DNA from 4 places in the Massilia sp. BKSP1R2A-1 genome. Region 1 is predicted to be linked to each of the others. Evidence: predicted binding sites of a transcription regulator. Region 1 holds the regulator's gene; each other region holds the start of a gene.
What was found. Region 1 encodes sigma-54, which starts transcription at its own class of promoters, with help from an activator protein. Its sites were predicted from a motif close to TGGCANGNAANCTGCTTT; they were not measured.
Positions count from the first base shown of each region.

Region 1 (4,207 bases):
GTCTCGATCAGCGCATTCAGCTCGCCCAGCTTCTCGCCAGGCACGAACACGTCGGCTAGTCCCACGTAGAGCGCATCGGCCGCGCCGATCGTCAACCCGGTCAGGCCCAGGTACTGCCCCAGCTGTCCCGGCGCATGCGAGAGGAAATGGCTGCCGCCCACGTCCGGGAACAGGCCGATGTTCACTTCCGGCATCGCCATCTTGGTGCGGTCGGTGACGATGCGCAGGCCGCAGCCTGGCCCGCCCTGGGCGATGCCCATGCCGCCGCCCATTACCACGCCGTCCATCACCGCGATATACGGTTTCGGATAGAAGTGGATCAGGTGATTGAGCGCGTATTCCTCGGTGAAGAAATCTTCCAGCAGCGCGCTGCCGCCCGTCGGCGCCACACGGCCGACGTCGTGGAAGAAGCGGATGTCGCCGCCTGCGCACAGGGCCTTCTCGCTGCTGCTGGTGATGACGACGGCGTCGATGCCGGCATCGGCCTGCCATTCCAGCAGGATCGCGGTGATGGCGCGCACCATGTCGAGCGACAGCGAGTTCAGGGCTTTCGGGCGGTCGAGCGTGATGACGCCGGTGCGGTTGGCGACGCGGGTCAGGACGTAATCGGTCATGGCAGCTTCTGTGGTCGAAAAATGATGCATTCTACCGAAGGCTGCCAGCAAATTCCTATCTTTACAATGCAAAAAGGGCGTCCCCTTAGACGCCCTTGCGGTGTTGCCGCGGAATGTGCGCGGCTGTGTTTACGCTGCTGCCGTGGTTTCGTCGATATCCGGCATGCGCTTGTGCGCGACGTGGTTATGGTCTTGCAGCATGGATTTGTGTTTTAAAACCTGCCTGTCCAGTCTGTCCATCAGCGTGTCGATCGCGGCGTACAGGTCTTGTGCGGCGCTGGCGACGTGGAGTTTCTTTCCCGATACCGATAAGTTGATTTCGGCTTTCTGCCTTTTTTCTTTTTCGGTGAGATTGTCGATCGCGAGGAACACGTGGGTATCGATCACGTGGTCGAAATGGCGGGTGATGCGCTCGAGCTTATTCTGAACGTATTCACGGATGGCGGGGGTGACTTCGAGATGGTGACCGCTGATTGTGAGGTTCATACACACTCCTTGGGAAGGTGCCCTGCCCGCGCCACAAGGTGAGTGTGGGCAGGTGCTTTACAGGGATTTGCGGAGGCTGACGGGCGGAATCTTGAGCGCTTCGCGGTACTTGGCGACCGTCCTGCGCGCAATGACCATACCTTGTTCCCCGAGCATCTCCGCGATCTTGCTGTCGGATAATGGGTTCCTAGGGTCTTCTGCTCCTGTCAATTGCGCGATGAGCGCGCGGATCGCCGTCGAGGAGGCTTCTCCCCCCGCTTCGGTGGCGACATGGCTTCCGAAGAAGTACTTCAGCTCAAACATGCCGTGCGGGGTCAGCATGTATTTCTGCGTGGTTACACGGGAGATTGTGCTCTCGTGTAGGCCTAGTGTATCAGCTATCTCACGCAAAACAAGAGGGCGCATGGCAACGGCGCCGTGACTGAAAAAGTTACGCTGGCGCTCCACAATTGCCTCGGCAACACGCAGGATCGTGTCGAAGCGCTGGCGCATATTCTTGATGAGCCACTTGGCTTCCTGCAACTGCGCGCCCATCTGGCTTTCGCTTTTTCCCTGCTTGAGCAGGTTGGCGTACAGGGAGTTCACGCGCAGCTTCGGCATCACGTCCGGGTTCAGCGAAACCGACCAGCCGTGCTTGGCGCGGCGGACGATCACGTCCGGCACCACGTAGTCCGACACGTTCGAGGCGAAGGCCGCGCCGGGATGCGGATTGCACTGGCGGACCACGGCCTGCACTTCGCGCAGGTCTTCGTCGTCGCAGTCGAGCGCCTTCTTCAGCTTGGTGTATTCGCGCTGGGCGAACCAGCTCAGGTAACCCTCGACGATTTTCAGGGCCAGGCGCCGCGTGACGAGCGGCACGCCCGGCATGCGGCGGATCTGGAGCGCCAGGCATTCGGCCGCGCTGCGCGCGCCCACGCCGACCGGGTCGAGGCTCTGGATCAGGGCCAGCGCGCAGCGCAGCTCGTCCATGTCGATCTCGAGTTCCTCGGGCAGGCGCGCGTGGATCTCGTCGAGCGGTTCTTCCAGGTAGCCGTTGTCGTCCAGGGCGTCGATCACCAGCTCGGCCAGGGCGCGGTCGCGCGCGCTGCAGCCGGTCAGGCGGATCTGCTCCGCCAGGTGTTCGCGCAGGGTGGTGCCGTCGGCTTCCAGTTGCGGGCGTCCGTCCTCGTCGTCGCCGCTGCGTGCGCCGCCGCCCTCGCCGCCCCAGTCGCTGTCGGCGTCGCCGCGCTCGCCCTGCTCGCCATCCTCATGTCCCTCGCCCTCGGCCTTGGCGCCGCCTTCTTCCTGGGCGGGCTGCGCGCTCGGCGCCTCGCCATTGGCAGGCGCCGTGTTGATGGCGCCGTCGGCCAGCAGGCGCACCGAGCGGTCGAGTGGATCGTCGAGACGCTCGAGCAGCGGATTGTCGTGCAGGATCTGCTCGATCTCCTGGTGCAGTTCGAGCGTGGACAGCTGCAGCAGGCGGATCGACTGCTGCAGCTGCGGCGTCAGCGCAAGGTGCTGCGAGGTGCGGAGCTGCAGGGACTGTTTCATTACATCCTGAAGTGTTCGCCGAGGTAGACGCGTCGCACGGATTCGTCGGCGATGATGTCGTCGGGACGGCCGGAAGCCAGCACGGCGCCCTGGTTGATGATGTAGGCGCGGTCGCAGATGCCGAGCGTCTCGCGCACGTTGTGGTCGGTGATCAGCACGCCGATGTTGCGCTCCTTCAGGAAGCGCACGATGCGCTGGATCTCGATCACCGCGATCGGGTCCACGCCCGCGAACGGTTCGTCGAGCAGCACGAAGCGCGGGTTGGTGGCCAGCGCGCGCGCGATCTCCACGCGGCGGCGCTCGCCGCCCGACAGCGACAGCGCCGGGTTCTCGCGCAGCTTTTCGATCTGCAGCTCGGCCAGCAGGGTGTCGAGGCGCTCGTTGATCTCGTTCTTGCCCAGGGCCTTGCCATTCTCGTCGCGCTGCAGTTCCAGCACGGCGCGGATGTTCTCTTCTACCGTGAGCTTCCGGAACACCGAGGCTTCCTGCGGCAGGTAGGACAGGCCCAGCACCGCGCGCCGGTGGATCGGCAGGCTCGTGATGTCGGTGCCGTTGATGTCGATCGAGCCGGCATCCGACGGCACCAGGCCGACGATCATGTAGAAGGACGTGGTCTTGCCGGCGCCGTTGGGGCCGAGCAGGCCGACCACCTCGCCGCAGTCGACCTGCAGCGAGACATCGCGCACCACCAGGCGCTTGCCGTAGCTCTTCTGCAGGCCCTTGACGACCAGGGTGCTGCAGCTGTCGCCGGCGGGTTTTTCCAGTACGGCGTTCATTGCTTGGCGCCCTCCGCCGGCGTCGTGCGGCGCGGCGCGATGATCAGGGTGCCGCGGCCGCCGCCGACCGTGCTCTTGCCGCTGGGGTCGTTGCGCACCTGGGCCACTTCACGGCGGTTGTCGTAGGAGATGAAGGGACCCTTGATCTCATTGGTCATGCGGCCGTTCTCCAGCTCGCGCACCTCGGCGGTGGTGAACAGCTTCACCAGCTCGGCGCGCTCGTCGTATTCGATGCGCTGGGCCTGGCCCTCGACCCACAGGTCGGGACCGCCGTCGCGCTTCTGGCGGAAGGTGGCGAGCTTGCCGTTGTTGGCGGTGAGCGTCACGCTCATATAGCCTTCCGGCGTTTCCTTCACCAGGGCGCGGTCCGACTTGAGCACCAGGGTGCCGCGGGTGAGCACGACGTTGCCGGTCAGGATGCGGGTCTGGGTGACTTCGTCGACGTCGAGCGTGTCGAAGTTGATCACGGCCTGCTTGAGCGAATCGGCGCGCTCCGCCGTGGCGGTGAGCGATGCCAGGGTGAGGAAAGTGGCAGCGAGTATTTTTTTCATGGTTTTGCTGGTCCTGTTGTAACGCGGCGCGGGCATTGAAAATCAGCGTTGCGCGCGCGGCGGATAGACGATCTGGCCGCGGCTGGCCAGGTGCAGCTTCTGGGTCGCGTTGTTCGCGACCATGCCGGTGCCGGTCACGGTGGCGGAGCCGAGCTGCATCTCGATCGGCTTGTCGGTCTTCATGATCTCTTCGTCGGGCAGCACCGTGAGCGCCTGGGTGCGCACGCGCAGCGCTTCGCTGGTCGGCGTG
Region 1 is NZ_JBOBRE010000011.1:87,407-91,613, forward strand. It holds gene ACQ7JA_RS17300 (enoyl-CoA hydratase/isomerase family protein) at 1-614, opposite strand, end outside; gene hpf (ribosome hibernation-promoting factor, HPF/YfiA family) at 744-1,100, opposite strand; gene ACQ7JA_RS17310 (RNA polymerase factor sigma-54) at 1,158-2,630, opposite strand; gene lptB (LPS export ABC transporter ATP-binding protein) at 2,630-3,406, opposite strand; gene lptA (lipopolysaccharide transport periplasmic protein LptA) at 3,403-3,957, opposite strand; gene lptC (LPS export ABC transporter periplasmic protein LptC) at 4,000-4,207, opposite strand, start outside.

Region 2 (4,207 bases), on a different contig from region 1:
GAGCTGCGAGGAAGTCGGCTCGGACAGCGTCAGCGCCTCGGGCAAGAAGCACGGCTACGTGTTCGAGGTGCATTCGGATCCGCGCCTCACCACCGGCCAGCCGATCGTCGGCATGGGCCGCTTCGCCCACGAAGCCGCCGCTGTCGACCCGGCCACCGGCATCGTCTACCAGACCGAGGATTCCTCGGGCAAGTCGGGCTTCTACCGCTATGTGCCGGACATCCGCACCGGCGCGCCGGGCAGCCTGGCCATGGGCGGCGTGCTGCAGATGGCCAAGGTCAAGGGCGTCAATAACGTCAACCTGGCCAATGTGCCGGTGGACATGAAGTTCGAACTGGAATGGGTCACCATCCCCCGTCCCGACGCCAACCGCGGCGACGCGACCGGTCCGAGCGGCGTGCGCATCACCGGGGCGGCCGGTCCCTTCGTGCAGGGATGGGAGCAGGGCGCGGCGCGCATGAACCGCGGCGAAGGCATCTGGTACGCCCAGGGCAAGATGTACGTGATGGACACCTCGGGCGGCGCCGTGCAGCGCGGCAGCATCTGGGAACTCGATCTGGTGAGCCAGGTCCTGACCTGCATCTACTCGAGCCCCAGCCAGCTGGTCGGCAATATGGGCGACAACCTGACGGTCAGCCCGCGCAACGCCATCCTGATCTGCGAAGACGCCTCGACCGCCGCCACCGACCCCTTCGGTTTCGGCCAGCGCCTGATGGGCCTGACCGGCCTGGGCGACGCTTACATCTTCGCCAAGAACAACATCAACCTCAGCAGCGCCCAACTGAGCGCCGCCGGCAAGCTGGCCTCGCTCGCGGGCGACCAGCGCGGCAACGAGTTCGCCGGCGCCTGCTTCGACCCGACCGGCCGCTACCTCTTCGTCAACATCCAGACCCCGGGCATCACCTTCGCCATCACCGGTCCCTGGGCCAAGGGCCCGCTGTAATCATTCATTGGAGAACACCATGACATTCGCCAAACTGCTGGCTTTCGCCGGCGCCCTGACCCTGTCTTGCGCCGCCAACGCCGCCCTGCTCAGCGCCAGCACCGGTTCCAATCCGGTCAGCAACTACAGCGGCGCCGGTTCGGCTTCCTTCGACCTGGACCTGCAGGACTTCAGCAGCAAGAGCCTGACCTTCACGCTGGAAGAGGACGACCTGCTGGGTCCCCTGAGCTTCGATGCCCTGGTGCGCAACCTGGCCGGCGCCGCGCTGAACCGCTTCACCTTCAGCCTGCAGGGCATCCGCTTCGCCGCGCCCGGCACGGTGACCCCGGCCTTCGGCAACATCGAGCGGGTCGACAGCGGAGCATTTGCCGCCGGCATCAGCTTCGCTGCGCCAGAGTATGCCGAGTTCCAGTTCGGCGACGTGTTCGGCAATGCCGGCGCGGCCGACTGGCTGCTCGATACCGCCGGCCTGCGCGCGGGCGACACCTTCACCATCACCGCCACCGTGCCGGAACCTTCGTCGGCCGCCCTGGTGCTGCCGATGCTGTGCATGGCCAGCCTGATGGCCGCCGCGCGCCGCCGCAAGAAGGACTGATCAGGGCAGGGCTTGCCGGTACAATCGCTGCTTTACCGACAAGCCCTTCACACACATGCACATCTGGGTCGATGCCGATGCCTGTCCGGGCTCAATCAAGGACATCCTGTTCCGCGTGGCCGAGCGCCTGCAGCTGAACGTCACGCTGGTGGCCAATCAGCTGATCAAGGTCCCCGGTTCGCGCGTCATCCGCGCCCTGCAGGTGCCGGCCGGGCCGGATGAGGCCGATGCCGAAATCGTCGCGCGCGTGGAAGCCGGCGACATCGTGGTGACTGGCGACATTCCACTCGCCGCCCAGGTGCTCGAGAAGGGCGGCCTGCCGCTCAATCCGCGCGGCGAGTGGTACACCAAGGACACGATCGCCCAGCAGCTCTCCATGCGCGCCTTCATGGAAGAGCTGCGCAGCAGCGGTGTCGACACCGGCGGACCAGCCGCCTTCAGCCAGGCCGACAGCCGGAATTTCGCGAATGCCCTCGACCGTGAACTGGCGCGCCGTGTCCGCAAGGAATGAGCAGGCTGGCTTTATGCAGTCGGAATAATTGACACTCTCGGTCGGCGGCGCTTGCGTATTTACGCCAAGTGCCTGATTTCTTTGGCAGTGCGCGAGCTGGCCCGCGAATTGCTCTGTTCTTCTTGTCTCACGCCGCCAAGCCGTGCTTGGCCAATGGGTCTTGCCTGAAGGAGAACAATATGAAGCGCGCAACCAGAACGCTCTTTACAGCAGTGGCAATTTCCGCAGCAAGCCCGGCATTTGCGGGCCTGATGTACGTAACGGGCCAGCAAACCACCGGCACCGGCCTCGGCAATGTTTCGACCGTCGTGACCGTGCAGGACAACGGCCCCGGCGACAGTGCCCGCAAACCGAAGGCGAACGCCAACGTGAACGATAACGGACCCGACCCGAGAAAGCACAATGGGCTCGAGTCCGGCTGCGTGGCCTTCAACGCGGGCAATCCCAACAAGCCGCTGGAGGACTGCGGCGAAGGTCTCGAGGGCGGCGACAACCATGCGGGCAGCGGCGGCAACAATACCTGGCAGCTGTCGGCGATCGACAAACTGGCCAACGCCGGCCAGCTCGGCCTGGTCGTCAACATCAGCGAGGGCGGGCCGGGCAATACCGCGGTCCTGAACCGCCTCTACCTCAGCCTGTTCAACACGAGCTCCAACATGACCATGTACTTCAGCTATGGGGGCATCCCCCTGGAGCTGGGCGAAGGCGGCGGCATCGGCCAGTCGGGCATGTTCCGTTTCGTGCTGGACAATGACAGCGCGCAGGACGCCATGGAGTTCTGCCAGAACCTGACCCAGTGCATCCTCGGCGCCGGCATCGAGTTCGCGTCGGGGACGACAGAGTCGACGCCGGAAACCGTCTATGTCGGCGCCTTCGAACGCCGGGTCGCGGTGCCGGAACCGCTGTCGCTGGCGCTGCTCGGCGCAGGCTTGATCGGCATGGGCGCCGCCTCGCGCCGGCGTGTGCGCAAGAACGGTTGAGGCGCCGGAACAACGATTCCATGCACTGTTTTCGCCTCGACTGGCGCTACAGCGATGACATGGCGTTCTCGAGCGGAACGACCGTGGCGCTGGACCGGGCAGACCCGCTTCGTGATCAATCCGCCGCGGGCGCCCGACCCGGGGCAGTCCACGATGCTGGGCGCCGGCACTGACTCAGGCTGCGGCTTCCAGCATCACCATCTCGATCCCCGGCAGCTTGCAGTCGCCCACCGCCTTGGCCACCGCGTCGATCGCGGCGCGCCGGGTGAAGCTCTTGCGCCACACGATGACGACGCGGCGCGAGGGCGCGGGGTCGGAGAAGGGGACGTAGGTCAGCAGGCCGTTCGGGTCGTGCATGTCGGCCACCGAGGCGCGCGGGAGCACGGTCAGGCCGATGCCGCTGGCCACCATGTGGCGGATGGTCTCGAGCGAAGAACCTTCGAAGGTCCGCTGCATGCCGTTGCCGGGCGAGGAGTAGCGCGCCATCTCCGGGCACACTTCCAGCACCTGGTCGCGGAAGCAGTGGCCGGCGCCCAGCAGCAGCATGGTTTCGAGCTTCAGGTCGTCGGCCGGGATTTCCTTGCGCTTGGCCCAGGGGTGGGTGCGCGGCATGGCGACCACGAAGGGTTCGTCGTACAGGGTCTGCATCGACATGCCGTGGTCCGGCAAGGGCAGGGCCACGATGGCGGCGTCGAGCTCGCCCTGGCGCAGCAGTTCGAGCAGCTTGTGCGTGTAGTTCTCCTGCAGCACCAGCGGCATCTGCGGCACGGTGTCGATCAGGCGTTTTACCAGGGGCGGCAGCAGGTAGGGGCCGATGGTGTAGATCACGCCCAGGCGCAGCGGCCCGGCCAGCGGGTCCTTGTTCTGCTTGGCCAGTTCCTTGATGGCGGCGGTCTGCTCCAGCACGCGCTCGGCCTGGGCCACGATCTGGGCGCCCAGCGGCGTCACCGAGACTTCGGAGCCGCCGCGTTCGAACAGGGTCACGCCGAGCTCGTCTTCGAGCTTCTTGATCGCGACGGACAGGGTGGGTTGGGCTACGAAGCAGGCTTCGGCAGCATGGCCAAAGTGTTTGGCGCGCGCGACGGCGACGATGTATTTCAGCTCGGTCAGTGTCATAGGTTCTCTTGCCCGGGTTAGTGCCACTGTATTGACGTTTATCCTGACACAATGTTGGCTAT
Region 2 is NZ_JBOBRE010000002.1:351,838-356,044, reverse strand. It holds gene ACQ7JA_RS04905 (PhoX family protein) at 1-943, shown strand, start outside; gene ACQ7JA_RS04900 (PEP-CTERM sorting domain-containing protein) at 963-1,538, shown strand; gene ACQ7JA_RS04895 (YaiI/YqxD family protein) at 1,594-2,049, shown strand; gene ACQ7JA_RS04890 (PEP-CTERM sorting domain-containing protein) at 2,229-3,029, shown strand; gene ACQ7JA_RS04885 (hydrogen peroxide-inducible genes activator) at 3,204-4,145, opposite strand.
Region 2: a site for sigma-54 is predicted at 2,147-2,164, ahead of ACQ7JA_RS04890 (PEP-CTERM sorting domain-containing protein). Genes of this name have one in related genera too.

Region 3 (4,207 bases), on a different contig from region 1:
AACGCGGTGCGCCTTCGAGTTCACCCCAGCGTTCGTGACGATAGCCATCCAAGGGCGCGGAAGGGTCGAGCGCCAGCGCGCCGGACGCGGCGGTCCACAACAGCGCCGGCAGGATGCGGCACCGCAGGTTCAGGAAAAATTGCCTCATAAACAGGATTGTCATACGCCGCCATGGCGCCGTCCAGCACGGGATGCTGCAACGCACCCGAGGCACGGCGCAAGGCTGGCGCCCCTGCCATTCGGCCAGGCCGACGTTGTAAAGACGCAAATAAACATCGTTTACCGGCCTGTGCCATCGGGTGGGAAACGTTTTCGCATCGTGTGCTGGCCGTCTGCCTCGACAGTTGTTAAAGTATCCAGAATGCAAGAAACGCAGCCGGCCCATGACCGGTCCTTCATCACGCAGGGTAGAAAGGGGAGCACACTTGAAGAAAATCACCGCCAGTCTCGTCGCCGTTGCGTTGCTGACCTCCAGCATCGCGCCAGGCGCCATCGCCCAGGATTACACCAGATACAGCCCGGAAGCCCAGGACCGCGCAATCGGCCAGATCGCGACGTCGCGCCAGTCCGTGATGGTGCGCATGCGCGATGGCGTGTCGCTGTCGACCGACATCTACATGCCGAAGAATGCGAGCGGAAAGCTCCCCGTCATCCTCTGGAAGACACCCTATAACGAGGGCAAGCTGAAAGGCTCGACGATGCGCTACGCGCTGGAGTCGGTCAAGCGCGGCTACGTCTTCATCGTGCAGAACGAACGCGGCCGCTATTTCTCGGAAGGCAAATGGGAAATCCTCGGCAATCCGCAGACCGACGGCTACGACACCCTGAGCTGGATCGCCGAGCAGGCCTGGTCGAACGGCAAGGTCGGCACCCTGGGCTGCTCGTCCTCGGCCGAATGGCAACTCGCCCTGGCCGGCCTGAACCACCCGGCCCACGCCGCCATGGTGCCGATGGCCTCCGGCGCCGGCATCGGCAAGGTGGGCCGCTTCCAGGAGCAGGGCAACTGGTACACCGGCGGCGTGCCGCGCAACCTCTTCTTCGTCTGGCTGTACGGCGTCGACAATCCCCTGCGCGCCCAGCTGCCGGCGATCGCCGATGAGAAAATGCGCGCTCGCATCGAAGCCTACAACGACCTCGACCCGGGCAAGCCCAAGGTCGACTGGAACAAGCAGATCAAGCACCTGCCCGTCGACCAGCTCCTGAGCTCGCTCGGCGAGCCGGCCGGCACCTTTGAAGAGCTGATCAAGCGCAGCCCGGCGGACCCGGCCTGGAACAAGGGCGGCCTCTACCATGAAGGCATGGGCTGGGGCGTCCCGGCCCTGTGGTTCAACAGCTGGTACGACGTCTCGATCGGCCCGAACCTGGAACTGTTCAACCACGCCCGTGCGGCGGGCACCGACAAGGAGGCCAGCGCCAACCAGTACGCCGTGGTGGCGCCGATTCCGCACTGCCAGTTCGCCCGCCTGGGGCCGAACACGACGGTCGGCGAGCGTTCCATGGGCGACACCAGCTTCGACGTCGACGGCGCGGTCTACGGCTGGTTCGACCGCTGGCTCAAGGGCGACACCAAGGCCTTCCCGTCGACCACGCCGCGCGTGCGCTACTTCGAGATGGGCGCCAACAAATGGCAGAGCGCCGGCACCTGGCCGCCGCAGGACGCCAAGCCGATGCGCCTCTACCTGCGCTCGGCTGGCCGCGCCAATTCCCTGTACGGCGACGGCCGCCTGTCGTCCGAGGCGCCGGGCGCGAACGAAGCGGCCGACCGCTACCGCTACGATCCGATGAACCCGGTGCAGACCGTCGGCGGCGGCGACTGCTGCAATGGCGGCATCGTGATCCCGGGCGCGTTCGACCAGCGCGGTGTCGAAGCGCGCAACGACGTGCTGGTCTACACCAGCGACCCGCTGCCGAAGCCTGTCAGCGTGGCCGGCTTCGTGGACGCCGTGCTGAAGGTCTCGTCGAATGCGAAAGACACCGACTTCGCCGTGAAGCTGGTCGACGTCGCGCCCGACGGCACCGCCTGGATCATCGGCGACACCATCTTCCGCGCCCGCTACCGCAACGGCTTCGACAAGCCGGAGATGCTCAAGGCCGGTGAAGTGGTGACGATCCGCCCGACCCCGATCGCCACCGCGATCGAGTTCGGCGCCGGCCACCGGATCCGCGTCGAAGTCACCTCTTCGAACTTCCCGAAATTCGTCCGCAACCTGAACACCGGCGGGCAGAACGAGAGCGAGAAGACGGGCGTGGTGGCGGATAACGCCCTGCACCACGACAGCGCCAACCAGAGCTATATCGAGCTGCCCGTGGTGCGCTGACACCTTGCGCGTGTCACTGCCGGGCTGTCGGAAAACCTGACAGCCCGGCCATTCCCACCTCCGCTCTTTCGGCCCAAGCCCTTGATTCCATACGCATCGCGCGTCTTGGAATGTTTATTGCTCCTGCATAAGCGCTTGAACATTTCACCATCCAAAACAGACAAGGGAGCCATCCATGATCACGATCCGCCAAGCCGCCGCATTGTCCGTCGTCGCCCTGCTCGCCGCACCCGCCGCCCACGCCGGCGTCGTCAATCCGAACAATCCGGGCGGCGACGCCTTCTCCAATCCGACCGGCGCCAACCAGGGCCAGGCAGTCGGCGCCAGCGGCTGGTACTACAACAATGTGCGCAAAGGCGGCACCGTCGGGATCGACGGCAGCCACCCGCGCTCGGGCAACGGATCGGTGGCCTTCAGTGCGCCGGACGACGGCAAGGCGGATATCGAATACCTGGCGGGCGCGGTCAATGTGGGCGGCAACTATTACGCCACGCAGTCGCTCGGCGCGTTCTCCAGCCTGGTGTCGATGTCCTACGACTGGTATCGCGACGGTACGAGCGCGAATAACGCCGGCCAGCACCCCTCCATGCGCGTACTGATCGACCTGGACGGCAATCTGATGACCAACGATCGCGGCGGGCTGGTATTCGAGGGAATCTACAACGGCAGGCTGGTCGCCCCGGTCGACCAATGGGTGAGCGAGCTGATCGATGGGAACACCAAGGTCTGGGGTTTTGGGCTGGGCGCCGATCCGAACGGCGGTTACGCCTACGACAGCAGCCTCGCCGACTGGCAGGCCTTCTTGCCGCGCACCGCCACCATCGTCGGCTTCAGCTCGGGGGTCGGCAGCGGCTGGGGTCCCTTCAGCGGCGCGGTCGACAACCTCTCCTGGAATATCGGCGGCGTGAGCAGCTCCACCAACTTCGAGCTCGCGGCGAATGATGTTCCGGAACCGGCCACCTTTGGCCTGCTCGCAATCGGCGCAGCCGGCTTGGCCGCGCGCCGTCGCCGCGCGCGCTGATCGCGCAACGCCTCATCCGGCCGCGCGCACCGGGCCAGCCTCCTGCGCCGCCTGGGCTTCCAGGTGGCGCACGATCTCCCAGAACGGCATGGGCCGGCCGAACAGCCAGCCCTGCCCGTACTGCACCCCCTGCCGGCGCAGGTAGTCGGCCTGCGCCTGGCTTTCGACCCCTTCCGCGATCGTGCGCAGGCCCAGGTCCCTGGCCATGCTGATGATGTGCCCCACCACCTGGCTGGTCGGCGCGCCGGTGCCGATCGCCTCGATGAAGCTGCGGTCGATCTTCAGGTAGTCGAGCTCCAGCGACTCGAGATAGGACAAGCTCGAGTAGCCGGTGCCGAAGTCGTCGATCGCCAGCAGGAAACCGTGGCGGCGCAAGGCGCCGGTGGTCTCGCGCGCCACCATCGGGTCGAGCAGCCCGCGTTCCGTCACCTCGAGCATCAGGTTGGCCGGCTGGGCGCCCATTTGCTGCAGCGTACGCTGCAGGCGTTCGAGAAAGCCGCCGGTGTGGAAGTCGGCCGGCGCCACGTTGATGCCGACGTGGAAGGATGGATTGGCGCGCAGGAAGGCGCCGGTGTCGGCGCACACGCGCTCGAGCACCAAGGCGGTCAGCTTGACGATCAGGCCGTTCTGCTCGGCGAGCGGGATGAACAGGTCGGGCATGACGATTTCGCCGGTCGGGCGGCGCCAGCGCACCAGGGCCTCGACGCCAGTCCAGCGGCCGCTGCGCAGGTCGACGATGGGCTGGTACTCGAGGAAAAATTCCCTGCGCCGGAGCGCGTTCCGCACGGCGACAGGCAGCGACATCTGCTGGCGCGCCAGGTAGACGATGGCGCAGGTCAGTGCGATGCCGGCGACCAGGCCGGCCGGC
Region 3 is NZ_JBOBRE010000005.1:107,942-112,148, reverse strand. It holds gene ACQ7JA_RS09635 (sensor histidine kinase) at 1-148, opposite strand, end outside; gene ACQ7JA_RS09630 (CocE/NonD family hydrolase) at 426-2,318, shown strand; gene ACQ7JA_RS09625 (PEP-CTERM sorting domain-containing protein) at 2,494-3,339, shown strand; gene ACQ7JA_RS09620 (EAL domain-containing protein) at 3,352-4,207, opposite strand, start outside.
Region 3: a site for sigma-54 is predicted at 2,425-2,442, ahead of ACQ7JA_RS09625 (PEP-CTERM sorting domain-containing protein). Genes of this name have one in related genera too.

Region 4 (4,207 bases), on a different contig from region 1:
CGTCGATGGCGTCGGCCCATTCGCCGCCGAGATAGGCCTGCTGGCGCAGCAGGCCCGGGTCGTTCAGCTTCGGCATGACAATGCCCTCCATGGCTGCGTTCGGGAGTAGGCATGGTAGAACTTTTTGCAATATACCGGCGGACGGTCTGGACAAGCAAACGGTCTGTTACGCGTCTTGTGCCGAATGTCGCATAACGCTGCCAAGCGCAGGCGACGCTTCGTAGAATCGCTCCCATCCAGGAACGCCGATACCTTCTCCGACGGCCGCGCCTGGGTCGGCCACGGCATCCAGCCGGACATCAAGGCGGCGCCGGCGGTGGCCGACCTGCGCGGTGGGGGCGACACCGTCCTGGCGGCGGCGCTGGCCGCGCTGAAGCCGCAGCTGAAGAAGTAAGGCGCCGCAGGGCCGCTATCAGCGCACCCTTCGCACCGACGACACCATGCCGTCCAGGCCGCGCGGGAGCGAGTGGCGGCCCGGTCCGTAGACGACACAGCGTCCGCGGTAGTCGTCATGCTCGCAGACCTGCCATTCGCCTTCGCGGACGATCAGCGAGCCGGCGCGGTCGTTGAAATTGCGGGAACGCAGGGAGTTCACATCGCTTCCCAGCATGATGCCCTCGCCGCTGAAACGGCGATCGGCGAACAGCTCGACCGGCGGACCGCGCCGGTCATCGTCCCTGGGCCCGCGCCGGCCCCAGCCGCCATCGTCATCGCGCCGGTCGCGGTCGCGGTATCCGTCGTGGCCGCGTCCGCGCTCCAGTTCGCGCACCGATGAGGCCTGGTCGTTGAAGCCGTCGAACATCCGGTATTCGCCCGGTCCCAGCACGATGCAGCGGCCGCCGAAATCCTTGTGCTCGCAGATCTCCCACGTGCCCGAACGGACGACGGCCGAGGACGCGCGGTCGTTGAACCCGATCCTGTCCAGGTTCAGGACCGGTTCGCGCAGCGTCAGCGGACGGCCGCGGTAGTCCGCATCCGTGAACAGCGTGATCTCGCCGGCGGCGGCGTGGTTGAACGATGCCAGCAAGGCGAGGGCGGCAAGCAGGGGTTTCATGGTTTCTCCAAGAGGTACGGCGCGCGGGCGCGATGCGCGCCCGGCTTTACTCCCATAACGCAATGCCCCTGGAGACGGTGTACTGCACAGCTGTAACAGATTGCTACGGGCCCGTTCAGCCTGCTGTGGGGCGGCGGCGTGCGGCTGCCAGGCAGAGCAGGCCGGCGCCGAGGCTGAACAGGGTGGCCGGCTCCGGCACGTCGCCTGCGCGCGTGATGTCGGCGGTGAGAACCGAGCGGGCGAACATCACGTCCTGGGGCGAGGTGCAGAACCCGAAACGGAAGCGGTCGCAGCCGACGTTCAGCGAGACCCACAGCATGCCGTCATCCAGCATCGAGGTGTCGAGCGCGAAGGTATAGTCCTGGCCCCACAGCGTCACGTTCGAGGTGGTGCCGGCCACGGCGCCGTCGAAGCGGAAGGTTACCGTCTCGCCATGGGCGCGCGCCAGGTCGGTGATGTCGTACAGGTAGATCGACAGCGAGGCCGAGTTGATGACCGGGCCCGGCAGGCCGTCGGGACGCAGGTCATGCAGGTAGCCGATCGAGAAGTAGGAGTTGATGTTGAAGTCGATCAGCGGGTCGACCGTGTTGGTAATGATTTCGGCGGATGCGCTGCCGCAGATGCCGAAGGCCAGGGCGGCCGCGCCCAGCATGTGTTTGAGTGCTTTCATGGATGCTCCCTCGTTATCGGTCTTCCTCAATGGCGGGAAGTTGCTGACCCTTCAAGCAAGCTGTATGCCCGCCCCGGCTTGGCCCATGAATTCAAGGAGTTGCCGCGTTGGGAAGGCGAAGCCGCCGGCACGCTGTCAATTTTCACGACATGGACCAAAGGAAGAGCCACACCGCTCTACTTGCCGCGAAATAATATTTCACTGGATGCTGATTTCTGAAAGGAAATTTCATCGAGCACTCATGCCAGCCGTGTTGGCATGCTTGTCGAGATACCGTTAAGCTTTTGTTATGGAACCTTTGTTCCCTGGCAGATCAGCAGGCAAGCGCCCCTGCCGCGCCACGTCCACACGGCACTGTTGATCTTAATCAATGGCCACTCGCGTCCGAACCAGAATGCTCGTATCATGGTTTCGTGCGCTTCACGACAAGGTAGAGACATGCGTCCCATCGTCATCGTCCCCGCGTGCACGCGTGATTTCGGCGAACATCCTTATCACGCTGCCCAGCACAAGTATGTCGACGCCGTCGTCCTCGGCGCCGATTGTGCGCCCATGATCCTGCCCTCCCTGGGTGCTTCGCTCGACCTGGAAACCATGCTGCAGCTGTGCGACGGCATCATGCTGACCGGCTCGGCGTCGAATGTGCACCCCAGCTACTACTCCGAGGAAGTTCTCGACCCCAGCCTGCCCCAGGACCCGGCGCGCGACCAGACCACGCTGCCCCTGATCCGCGAGGCTGTGAAACGCGGCATCCCGATCATCGCGATCTGCCGCGGCTTCCAGGAAATGAACGTGGCCCTGGGCGGCAGCCTGCACCAGGCGGTGCAAACCGTGGCCGGCAAGTTCGACCACCGCGAGAATCCCGAACTCGGCATGGACGAGCAGTACGGCGACGCCCACAACGTCACCCTCACGCCCGGCGGCTGCCTGGAGCGCATGCTGGGCCAGCCCGAGATCCCCGTGAACTCGCTGCACGGCCAGGGCGTGAACGAACTCGCACCCGGCTTGAGCGTCGAAGCAGTAGCGGAGGATGGCCTGGTCGAGGCTTTTTCGGTGTCCACCGCGCCCGGCTTCACGCTGGCGGTGCAGTGGCACCCCGAGTGGCGCATCCAGCACAACCCCTACTCGATGAAGATGTTCGGCGCCTTCGGCGATGCCTGCCGCGAACGCCAGGCGCAGAAACGGGCGCAGCAGCTCGACCAGCTGCGCGAGCAGTTACGGAGTTCCGCATGACTGTGTTTGCCAACCGGATGGCCGGCCTGTTATGGGCTACCAGCGCCGTTCCCTAGCTTCCCTGCCTGATGTGAGCAGCGCACCCGGCCGATGCCGGCGCATGCGCGAGGTATCCGCAACAGCTAGAAGAGAGGCAATCATGGCAATCCGCGACAATTTTTCTTACACCGACATGGAGGAGTGGCTCAACGCAAAACGGGTCACCGAAATCGAATGCCTGGTCCCCGACCTGACCGGCGTGGCACGTGGCAAGATCCTCCCCCGCATCAAGTTCACCGAAGACCGCGGCATGCGCATCCCCGAAGTGGTGCTGGGCATGACCGTGACCGGCAACACCCCGGAGCGCGACGATTCCTATAACCGCGCCATCGCGGCCACCGACCGCGACATGATCCTGAAGGCCGACCCCACCACCATCACCATGGTGCCCTGGGCCGTCGACCCCACGGCGCAAGTCATCCACGACTGCTATTTCGCCAACGGCGAGCTGGTCGACTTCGCCCCGCGCAGCGTGCTGCGCCGCGTGCTGGGGCTGTATGCCAAAAAAGGCTGGAAGCCGGTGGTGGCGCCCGAGCTCGAGTTCTACCTGACGGCCAAGAACATCGACCCCAACCTGCCGCTGTCCTCGCCCGTGGGCCGCAGCGGCCGTGCGGAGACCAGCCGCCAGGTCTACAGCATCGACGCCGTCAACGAGTTCGACCCGCTGTTCGAGGACATCTACGACTACTGCGAGATGATGAATCTCGACGTCGACACCCTCATCCACGAGATCGGCGCCGGCCAGATGGAGATCAACTTCCTGCACGGCGATCCGCTGGGCCTGGCCGACAAGGTCTTCTACTTCAAGCGCACCCTGCGCGAAGCGGCGCTGAAGCACGAGATGTACGCCACCTTCATGGCCAAGCCCATGGCCGACGAACCCGGTTCGGCGATGCACGTGCACCAGAGCGTGGTCTCGCTTGAAACCGGCAAGAACATCTTCAGCAACCCGGACGGCACGGCCTCGCCCACCTTCCGCCACTACATCGGCGGCCTGCAGCGCTACATGCCCTCGGCGATGGCCATCATCGCGCCCTATGTGAATTCCTACCGCCGCATCGTGCGCCACTCGGCCGCGCCGATCAACCTGCAGTGGGGCCAGGACAACCGCACCGTGGGCTTCCGCGTGCCGGTGTCGGGCGCCCAGGACCGCCGCGTCGAGAACCGCGTGATCGGCGCCGACGCCAATCCCTACCTGGCGCTGGCGGTCA
Region 4 is NZ_JBOBRE010000017.1:31,057-35,263, forward strand. It holds gene ACQ7JA_RS21840 (NAD-dependent succinate-semialdehyde dehydrogenase) at 1-76, opposite strand, end outside; gene ACQ7JA_RS21845 (hypothetical protein) at 185-394, shown strand; gene ACQ7JA_RS21850 (beta/gamma crystallin-related protein) at 413-1,054, opposite strand; gene ACQ7JA_RS21855 (PEP-CTERM sorting domain-containing protein) at 1,170-1,724, opposite strand; gene ACQ7JA_RS21860 (gamma-glutamyl-gamma-aminobutyrate hydrolase family protein) at 2,163-2,957, shown strand; gene ACQ7JA_RS21865 (glutamine synthetase family protein) at 3,097-4,207, shown strand, end outside.
Region 4: a site for sigma-54 is predicted at 1,777-1,794, ahead of ACQ7JA_RS21855 (PEP-CTERM sorting domain-containing protein). Genes of this name have one in related genera too.